3 linked regions of the Dyadobacter pollutisoli genome follow. The protein of the gene in region 1 interacts with the protein of each later gene in a pairwise test. Links are inferred from orthologs where the notes say so. Each region holds a gene or a part of one and is shown on either strand. Other genes may lie near its edges.

Region 1 (3,122 bases):
CTTCTCCCTAAGTGCATCAGTTAACTGAAAAGCAGCCGCCTGGATATGCCAGGGAACAATACCATGTTTTCTCAAACTATCCTCCCCCATCTTCTCGATAGCTTCCCGCCAGTATTTTGGCAACACCAGTAAGGCACTGTCACCGTAAACGTCCAGATCGATAAAATGTCTCTCCGCTTCGCCCACAACCGAGTATCTTCTTTTGTCGGGATTCGTTGCGTTCTCGGATAAATAGTCAATATGCTTTTTGTAGAAAAACTGCATTTCGGCGGGAAGACGGTAGACAGCCAATCTGTTGATCCGCTTGTGCGCCCAGAATCCCCACTGCGGCGAGAAGCCTGAAAGTAGTACTGTCGAAGACATCAACACGGTACAAATCAGCCATTTTACTTCAAAAAACCTGATTTTTTCTAAAACTTTTTTTGCGAAGTCACTTTTTGCTACCATACAATATTTGGCTGCTGGTTAATAGCCTTTTACTGCCATTCAGACGTGACTTGCAAAAAAAAGTAACGATCTCGCCCGGTTTTTAACGCATTTTTTTCATTTCTGCATTTTTGAATAAGCCTCATTGCACATTCCACACCAATTTTTCGTGCAAATACTAAAAACAATCATAGTTCGCAATCCAAAATTAAATTTCGAAAAAACAGGTTTTACGTATCATTCATTTCATTTTTGATCAATTTTTCAGAATAATTTATATTTTATATATAAATAATACAATTATTAAATATTGTTTTAACTTTGTATCAAGAAAATTTTAGAAATGTATCTTATCGAATAAGCAATAATGAAAACGAGAAATAAAACATTAGGATATTTAGTACCCATCTTCGCTTTGTGCGTCTTTATGCTGGTTATTTACGGAGCGTACGTACCGCACAAACCTGCTGAGATCCAGCGCGTGGTTTGTATCAAATTCAAAGCGGGAACTACCAACGAAGATGTAGAAAAACACTTACGCGATTTTGCGATCATGAAAAACGCGGTGAAAGATGTGGTTGCCTATTCAGCCGGTCACGTTCAGAAATCAGGAGCTAGCGAAAATCAATTTGATGTTATTCATTATCTGACTTTCCGGACCAAAGAGGGTGCGCAACAATATGCAGCCAATGCCGACCGCAAAGCATTTGTTAATGCGAACCAGGCTAATTGGGACGATGTGCTGGAAATGAATTCCAACATTGAAAAATAATTAACAATAGTAATAGGAGTGAAAATCTTAAAAAGAGTCGGGCATCCCGACTCTTTTTTTCGTGTTACCCTACCAGTCAATCTCTTCAAGTCCCTGAGCTTTTAAGTATTCATTGGCTTTACTGAAGTGATGCGTACCAAACCAACCACCGTTGTTGGCTGACATCGGAGACGGGTGTCGCGCTTTTAATACATGATGCTTGGATGCATTGATAATACTGCCCTTGTCCTGCGCATACTTTCCCCAAAGCATAAACACCAGATTTTCCTTATTATCCGACAGGCATTTAATCACAGCATCTGTGAACCGTTCCCAGCCTCGGTTTTGGTGGGAACCTGCCGCACCACTTTGCACGGTTAATGTCGCATTGAGCAGTAAGACGCCCTGCTTAGCCCACCTTTCCAGGTTTCCTGTCGCAGGCACAGGCTTTCCGATGTCTTCCTTGATCTCTTTAAAAATATTTACCAGCGAAGGTGGCATTCTTACACCGTCATTGACCGAAAAACAAAGACCGTTTGCCTGTCCAAGACCGTGGTACGGATCCTGGCCTAGAATAACCACTTTGCAATCGTCAAAACTGCAAAAATTGAAGGCGTTAAATATCTGTTTAGCAGGTGGAAATATCTGTTTTGATTTGTATTCATCCTTTATGAAAGCCGTAAGCGAAATAAAATAAGGCTTTTCAAATTCCGGAGCGAGGTGCACTTTCCATGACTGCTCAATTTTTACATCCATACCATTGTTTTTAATTTGGAAACCAAATTATATGATTTTTGATTTGGTTTTATCAGTAATTGATGACTATTTTCGTTTAAACGGAAGTATTATTAAGTATATTTAGCGCAATACCCACCGTATCCAAAACTCACTAACACCCTCACCTATATGGTTTCCAAAGTGACAGATGGTGTGAAAGTCACCGTATTAACGGAATATCAACCCGATTACTCCAACCCGGGACAAGATCATTACGTTTTTACCTATAAGATCCTGATTGAAAATCATAGCGAGCATACTGTTAAACTGCTGAGGAGACATTGGCTAATATATGATGCGAATGGTACCGTCAGGGAAGTAGAGGGAGCAGGAATTGTTGGTCTTCAACCCATATTGGAACCAGGTGATGTGCATGACTATGTGTCCGGCTGCAACCTGAGAACGGATCTGGGGAAAATGGCGGGTACATATTTAATGGAACGGGTGTTGGACGGGCGCCAATTCAGGGTAATCATTCCCGCCTTTTCACTGGTAGCACCCTACCGAATGAACTAGAATTATCAGCCTACCCGCGGTCCGACTTTCCCCTAAATGCCAAACCATTGATTGCAGCTTATTTAAAATACCTTTTACGTTCGGGAAACGAACACGCTATCCATTCTCCTTTCCTTTTCGAGCTCTACACACAGGTAATTTCTGCCAAGAAAGACGATAACCCCGACTATGTTGCGCTTAAATCTTTACGCAAAGAGCTTTTGCGATCCCAGGAGGAAATTGCGATCCTTGATCTTGGAGCCGGGTCACGCGTTAATAAATCCAACCTGCGTAAAATAAGTACCATTGCCCGGAATGCTGAAAAGCCAGCCAAATTCGGCAGGCTCTTCAATCGACTCATCCAACGATTGCAGCCACAAACCATTCTCGAACTAGGAACTTCACTGGGATTGACTACCTTATATATGGCCAAGGCAAAGCCAGATGCCGACATTATTACCTTTGAAGGCTGCCCCGAAACCGCAAAAAAAGCACAGCATCATTTTGATAGCTCCAATGCCGCCAATATTGAAATCGTATTGGGCAATATTGACCATACCCTTCCGGAGACATTGAAACGGATGAACAAGGTGCTGGACTTTGCCTACTTTGACGCCAACCATCGTTTTGAACCAACCGTTCGTTATTTTGAGGAGTGCCTGCCTTACATTCA
Region 2 (3,008 bases), 910 kb from region 1 along the record:
CAGCCTGTGGAATTTCCTGGATGAGAAAATTTCGTCGGACCGACCACTTTACTTTTCGGAGCACCAGGATGAATACCTTCGGACCGAAACTGGCTATGGAAACACAGAGAGGCCGGAAGATTACCTCGAAAGTTTTACTCGATTTATAAAGGAAAACCAGAACAAGATCAGCGCGTTACAAATTGTCTGTACCCGACCGGAGCAACTTGATCGACGTTCCTTAAAGGAATTGTTGATAGCTTTGGCCGACCAGGGCTTCGAGCCTCGTATGGTAAAAGCAGCTTGGAAACAGGCAAAAAATGAAGATTTGGGCGCTGATATCATTTCTTTCATTCGCACACTTGCCATCGGAAGTGCCCTGGAGAGCCGCGAAGACCGAATTAAAAGGGCAGTGGGCCGGGTGCGCCAGATGCAGAACTGGAACCGGATTCAGCAAAAGTGGATCGACCGTTTTGAAAAACAGCTGATCAAGGAATCTGTGCTGCAAGTGGAAGACTTGAATCAATCGCCCTTCATCGAAGATGGCGGATTCCAGCAACTGAATAAGATTTTTGACGAGCAGCTGGAACAGGTGATCAATACCATTAACCAAAATATGTATCAGATAACTGCGTAAAATCGTAGAAACCTGTCGAATAAATAACAATTAAAATAATGAGTGCAGACGAAATTGCGAATAAGCTTTGGGGGCTATGTAATGTATTGCGGGATGATGGTGTGACCTATCACCAATACCTCAATGAACTAACCTACATCCTTTTCCTTCGATTATCCGAAACGAAAGAGTTTGAAGAAGACATTCCCGAAGAATACCGTTGGGCTCGCCTGACCGGGATTACCGACAATGTAACCTTGTTTGAAACCTACCGCGAGTTGCTTGCTACAATTAGCGCGAAATCGACCAATGCGGCGGTGCAGGAAATTTATACCAATGCCTCCACCACGCTGCGTAAGCCGGTGAACCTCAGAATGCTCATTACTACAATCAATGCCATTAACTGGTATGACGAGCACGAACAGGACAAAATCGCCACGATTTATGAAGAGCTCCTGGAAAAAAACGCCGGAGAGAAAAAGAGCGGGGCGGGTCAGTATTTTACACCGCGCCCGTTGATCAACGTGATGGTAGAATTGATGGCACCAAGACTTGGCGAACGCTGGAACGATCCGGCTGCGGGCACTTTCGGCTTCATGATTGCCGCTGACCAATACCTGAGAAACAAACACGACGATTACTTTGACCCGGCTGCCGATCGCGAATTTCAAAAATTCCAGGCTTTTAGTGGCTGCGAACTCGTACAGGACGCGCACCGCCTTGCATTAATGAATGCCAAACTACACGGACTCGAAAGCCGCATTGAACTGGGCGATACGTTATCTGAATTGGGTAAATCCTTCAAAGGTTTTGATGGTGTGCTTGCCAATCCACCTTTTGGAACCAAACAGGGAGGGGAACGCCCTTCAAGGGATGATCTTACCTATTTGTCAGGCAACAAGCAGCTCAACTTTTTGCAGCATATTTATCGATCCCTACATAAGAAAGGTGGGGCAAGGGCAGCGGTAGTACTTCCGGACAATGTACTGTTTGAAGACGGTGACGGGCGCAAGATCCGGAAAGATTTAATGGACAAATGCAACCTGCATACCATCCTCAGATTGCCCACCGGCATTTTCTATGCAGCAGGGGTGAAAACCAACGTGCTGTTCTTTGAACGCGGAACGGGTGAAACCGGAAATACGAAAAGAGTTTGGTTTTACGATATGCGCACCAACGCCCCGAGCTACGGGAAACGGACGCCATTTACCCGCAATGCTTTTGCCGATTTTGCCAATGCCTACACTGGTGGTATAGCGTTGGATAACGTAAAAGACGCTTATGACGGAGCCGTGATCGATGAAAAACGCGCCTCCGTAACCGACGAACGCTGGACCAGCCTCACGCGTGAGGAGGTAGCCGCTAAAAGTGACTCGCTGGACATAGGACTGATGGCTGATGCTAGCTTTGCCGATGGCGCACACACGGAAGAACCATTAGATCTGGCTCGTGAAGCAGCGGAAGATCTGAAAGCTATACAGGCCGAATTACAAAAAATGATTGAACTGCTGGCATGATGGAAAAGGAATTACCGGAGGGTTGGAGTATTGCCTCAGTTGAAAATCTAATCCCCAACGATGGCCTATTTAACGATGGGGATTGGATTGAATCTAAGGATCAAGATCAAAATGGAGAAGTTAGATTGATTCAACTAGCCGATATTGGCGACGGAGAATTTAAAGACAAATCAGCAAGATTTCTGACTCTAACTAAAGCGTATCAACTTAACTGTACTTTTTTGCAACCGGATGATCTGTTGATTGCACGAATGCCCGATCCATTGGGTAGAACCTGTATTTTTCCACTTAATGGTCTATATGTCACTGTTGTCGATATCGCGATAATAAGATGTGGCCAAAATGGCGTGTTCAATAAGTGGCTGATGTACATTTTAAACTCTTCTCAGATAAGGGGCAAGATTTCCGAACTCTCGTCGGGATCAACGCGACTTCGGATATCAAGAAAAAATCTAGCTTCAATTGGTTTACCCCTTCCACCCCTGGCCGAGCAAAAGCGGATTGTGGCTAAATTGGATATGGCTTTTGGGTATTTGGAAACACTGAAAGCCAGCCTGGCGCGTATTCCGGAGTTGCTTAAAACTTTCCGACAATCGGTATTGACGCAGGCGGTGACGGGGAAGTTGACGGAGGATTGGCGAAAAGAAAACAAGCTGTCAGATAAATGGAAAGAAGAACTAGCAAAAGACTGTTGTGTAAAGGTTCAAAGTGGAGGAACGCCAAAATCTGGGTTTACAAATGAAGGAATTCCATTTCTTAAAGTATACAACATAGTAAATCAAAAAATAGATTTTGATTATCGCTCTCAGTACATTAGTGAGGAGGCGCACAATAACTCGATGAAGAAATCGATTTTGATACCGGGTGATGTTGTCATGAATATTGTAGGCCCACCG
Region 3 (3,110 bases), 5.3 Mb from region 1 along the record:
ATCTGATATTTTAGCCCACTTTCAGTAACCTGCGTACGATATTTGTTGCAAGCGGCTGCGAGAATAGTTATGCCCATCGCATAACCGATTGTTTTAAGATTCATTTGATTGCGTTAATTAGAAAATATTTGGTAAATTTTAAGATAAGAATTTAAGTTTAGTCAACGTTCAAAAGCTCCTGTTGGTATGCCGGAAGAACACTTAAAAAATAGGCAACCGTTTCATTTACTGATTGTTCTGAACGTCCACCCGATGCATTCTTGTGCCCGCCTCCACTAAAATGTGTACTTGCAAGGTCTCTCACCGAGAATGTCCCTACCGATCTGAAAGAGATTTTCACTTCTCCCTTTCTTTCAATAAACATAGCCGACATTACTACGTTTTCAACCTGCAACCCGTAATTCACGATACCCTCAGTTTCGCCGGTACTTGAATGAAATTTAAGCAACTCAGCTTCCGTCAGCACCATATATGCAGTTCGGTATTCAGGAAGTACTACCAGCTTTTGAGAAAGTACATAACCCAGGAATTGCAGTCTTGATAATGGCGCATTGTCGTAGATCATCCTATGAACACGGCTCGAATCGAAACCTGTCAACATCAGATCCGCTACCGCCAAATGTACTTCCGGAGTGACGTTCCCATGCCTGAATGAGCCTGTGTCCGTCATAATACCGGCATACAGATTTTCGGCAGTAGGGATGTCAAAAAGCTGATCAGCTGAAAGCCCGCCTTCCATTTCTTTCACCAGGGAATAAACCAGCTGAGCAGTAGCAGCAGCATGTGTATCCCAGATCATCCATTTTGCAAAGTGCTCAGGTTCAAGGTGATGGTCTATCATTAACTTCGGAGCGGCAGCATCCTGTACTACTTTGCCAAGGTCTTTCAAGCGTGAAAGAGCTGAAAAATCAAGACAGCAAATCAATGTAGCCTGCTCGATTTTTCTTTTACATTTACCCTGGTCTCCTGACTTTTCATACACCAGCACATCCGCAATACCTGACATCCATTTAAGGTTCGCAGTGTATTCCGTTGGACTGATTACTGTAACATCGTGGCCTTTTTTGATCAGATAACTGGCCCACCCAAGCGATGATCCCAGCGCGTCGGCGTCAGGGTCACGGTGCATCGTAATGATGATTTTTTGGGGATGGGATAAAAAAGAGCTTAGCTCTTCAATGGTTTGATTCACAGTTATTTAATTCAAAAGGGGAGACTTTGCTATTGCTTTGAGCCCACAAAATTAATAAAACTGTTGGGATTTGCTCAATCCTGGGCACTAAAGGCTGGCTATCAGGCGATGTTTTATTATTCCTGTATTGTAACCCGCGTGAGGAGGGGGGATATAAAACGAAAAAGAGTAGTTTTGCACCAAAATAAAAATTTAGCCAATACCATGCCAACGAATAAAACATTCACAATGATCAAGCCGGATGCCGTACTGGACGGTAATACGGGGTCAATTATCAAGATGATTGAAGCTGCGGGTTTTCGTGTAGTAGCTTTGAAAAAGACACAGCTTACCCCGGAACGTGCCGGAGAATTCTATGCAGTTCACAGAGAGCGTCCGTTCTATAATGGTCTGTGCCAATATATGTCTTCCGGCCCGATTGTTCCGATGATTTTGGAAAAAGAAAACGCAGTGGCAGACTTCCGTACCTTGATCGGTGCAACTAACCCTGCTAATGCTGACGAAGGTACTATCCGTAAATTGTTTGCGAAGTCCATTGAAGCCAACGCGATCCACGGATCTGATTCAGATGAAAATGCAGAGATCGAGGGCAACTTCTTCTTCGCGCATCTTGAACAGTTCTAATAGCTGACCAGTTAACAATAAAATACCCTGACGATCTGATCGTCAGGGTATTTTATTGTTGAGATGTAGTATCAACTAGTTTACTACCAGGCTATCTATCACGTGAATGATTCCATTATCCGCATTGACGTTCTTTTTGACAATGTCAGATTTGTTAATGGCTACTACGCTGTCAATTTTCGTAATGCTGAGATCCTTATTGTTTTTTGATTTTTTAACACCTGCTTTTAAATTATCATAGTCGATGATCTCCTTTGCAATGATATGATTTTTAATGAAAGCCTCGGCAGTTGCCTGATCGGTATACTTGCTCGAACTGGAAATGTTGGCTTTGGCAAACGCGTCATTATCGGGAGCAAAAAAAGTAAGGTTATCCGTTCTCAATGCATCGCCCATTTTAGCATATGTGACAATTTCCCAAAGTATACTGAACTGCTCGTTTTCAATGAGCACATCGGTAATGGTTTTAGGCTTTATTAAATCTTCACTGTTTTCCTTACATGAAAAAACGGCTGTTGAAAACACCACTACACCTAAAAAAAATCTCACGCAACGCCCTGCAAAACGGTTTTTTTTCATAGCTTTCCAATTGGTTAATTTCTGTAAAACTAATGGAAAATGTATTTTCACAGAATTCCTGACCTATTTTTTTTAATCCTAACCCAAAAACCATTATGTTAAAACCTAGACAATTGCTTGTCATTTGTGCCACCGTTTTGCTTGTAAACTCCGCTTTTTTAGTCAACAAACTGCCTTCTCTGGCTCCCGAAAAGAAACCCGTAAAACTATTTAACGGAAAAGACCTGACGGGCTGGAAAATTAACGGAACGGAAAAATGGTATGTTGAAAAAGGCGAGCTGATCTGCGAAAGCGGCCCGGACAAAAAATACGGCTACCTGACTACGGACAAGTTTTACAAGAATTTCGATCTATCCCTTCAGTTCAAACAGGAAGCAAACGGCAATAGCGGCGTATTCTTCCGTTCTACCGTGGATGGCACCAAAGTATCGGGCTGGCAGGTAGAAGTAGCGCCGCCAAACCACGATACTGGCGGTATTTACGAATCATATGGCCGCAACTGGCTGGTTCAGATCCCTGACGAAAAAGAGGGTTTCCTGAAAATGGGAGAATGGAACACATTGCGCATTCGCGCAGTGGGCGACAAAGTACAGACCTGGCTCAATGGTAATGCCATGGTGGATTTTGATGATGCTAAAATCGGTGCGGGAAATGGTTCTATTGCATTGCAGATCCACGACGGCGGAGGTATCAAGGTACGTTGGAAAAATATAGT

Evidence for each region.
Region 2: the proteins of ung (region 1) and ON006_RS03115 interact in binary tests that used the Escherichia coli proteins (3 or more experiments, as listed by UniProt). The link is inferred for Dyadobacter pollutisoli from one-to-one orthologs.
Region 3: the proteins of ung (region 1) and ON006_RS28565 interact in binary tests that used the Escherichia coli proteins (3 or more experiments, as listed by UniProt). The link is inferred for Dyadobacter pollutisoli from one-to-one orthologs.

What each region holds. Positions count from the first base shown.
Region 1 is NZ_CP112998.1:1,616,668-1,619,789, reverse strand. The notes cover bases 101-3,060. They hold ung (uracil-DNA glycosylase), read right to left. Parts: upstream 1,934-3,060; coding sequence 1,268-1,933; downstream 101-1,267. Other genes in these bases: ON006_RS06730 (O-methyltransferase), read left to right, coding at 2,518-3,060; apaG (Co2+/Mg2+ efflux facilitator ApaG/CorD), read left to right, coding at 2,084-2,470; ON006_RS06745 (Dabb family protein), read left to right, coding at 794-1,198; ON006_RS06750 (zinc dependent phospholipase C family protein), read right to left, coding at 101-447. Also shown: more of ON006_RS06750, read right to left, coding at 1-100; more of ON006_RS06730, read left to right, coding at 3,061-3,122. UniProt on the Escherichia coli protein: Excises uracil residues from the DNA which can arise as a result of misincorporation of dUMP residues by DNA polymerase or due to deamination of cytosine.
Region 2 is NZ_CP112998.1:705,015-708,022, forward strand. Bases 38-2,883 are described here. They hold ON006_RS03115 (class I SAM-dependent DNA methyltransferase), read left to right. Parts: upstream 38-654; coding sequence 655-2,112; downstream 2,113-2,883. Other genes in these bases: hsdR (type I restriction-modification system endonuclease), read left to right, coding at 38-616; ON006_RS03120 (restriction endonuclease subunit S), read left to right, coding at 2,109-2,883. Outside these bases: more of hsdR, read left to right, coding at 1-37; more of ON006_RS03120, read left to right, coding at 2,884-3,008. UniProt on the Escherichia coli protein: The subtype gamma methyltransferase (M) subunit of a type I restriction enzyme. The M and S subunits together form a methyltransferase (MTase) that methylates A-2 on the top and A-3 on the bottom strand of the sequence 5'-AACN(6)GTGC-3'.
Region 3 is NZ_CP112998.1:6,870,449-6,873,558, forward strand. What follows is about bases 159-3,106. They hold ON006_RS28565 (nucleoside-diphosphate kinase), read left to right. Parts: upstream 159-1,396; coding sequence 1,397-1,816; downstream 1,817-3,106. Other genes in these bases: ON006_RS28560 (DHH family phosphoesterase), read right to left, coding at 159-1,192; ON006_RS28570 (fasciclin domain-containing protein), read right to left, coding at 1,892-2,395; ON006_RS28575 (3-keto-disaccharide hydrolase), read left to right, coding at 2,491-3,106. Also shown: ON006_RS28555 (FKBP-type peptidyl-prolyl cis-trans isomerase), read right to left, coding at 1-104; more of ON006_RS28560, read right to left, coding at 158-158; more of ON006_RS28575, read left to right, coding at 3,107-3,110. UniProt on the Escherichia coli protein: Major role in the synthesis of nucleoside triphosphates other than ATP. The ATP gamma phosphate is transferred to the NDP beta phosphate via a ping-pong mechanism, using a phosphorylated active-site intermediate.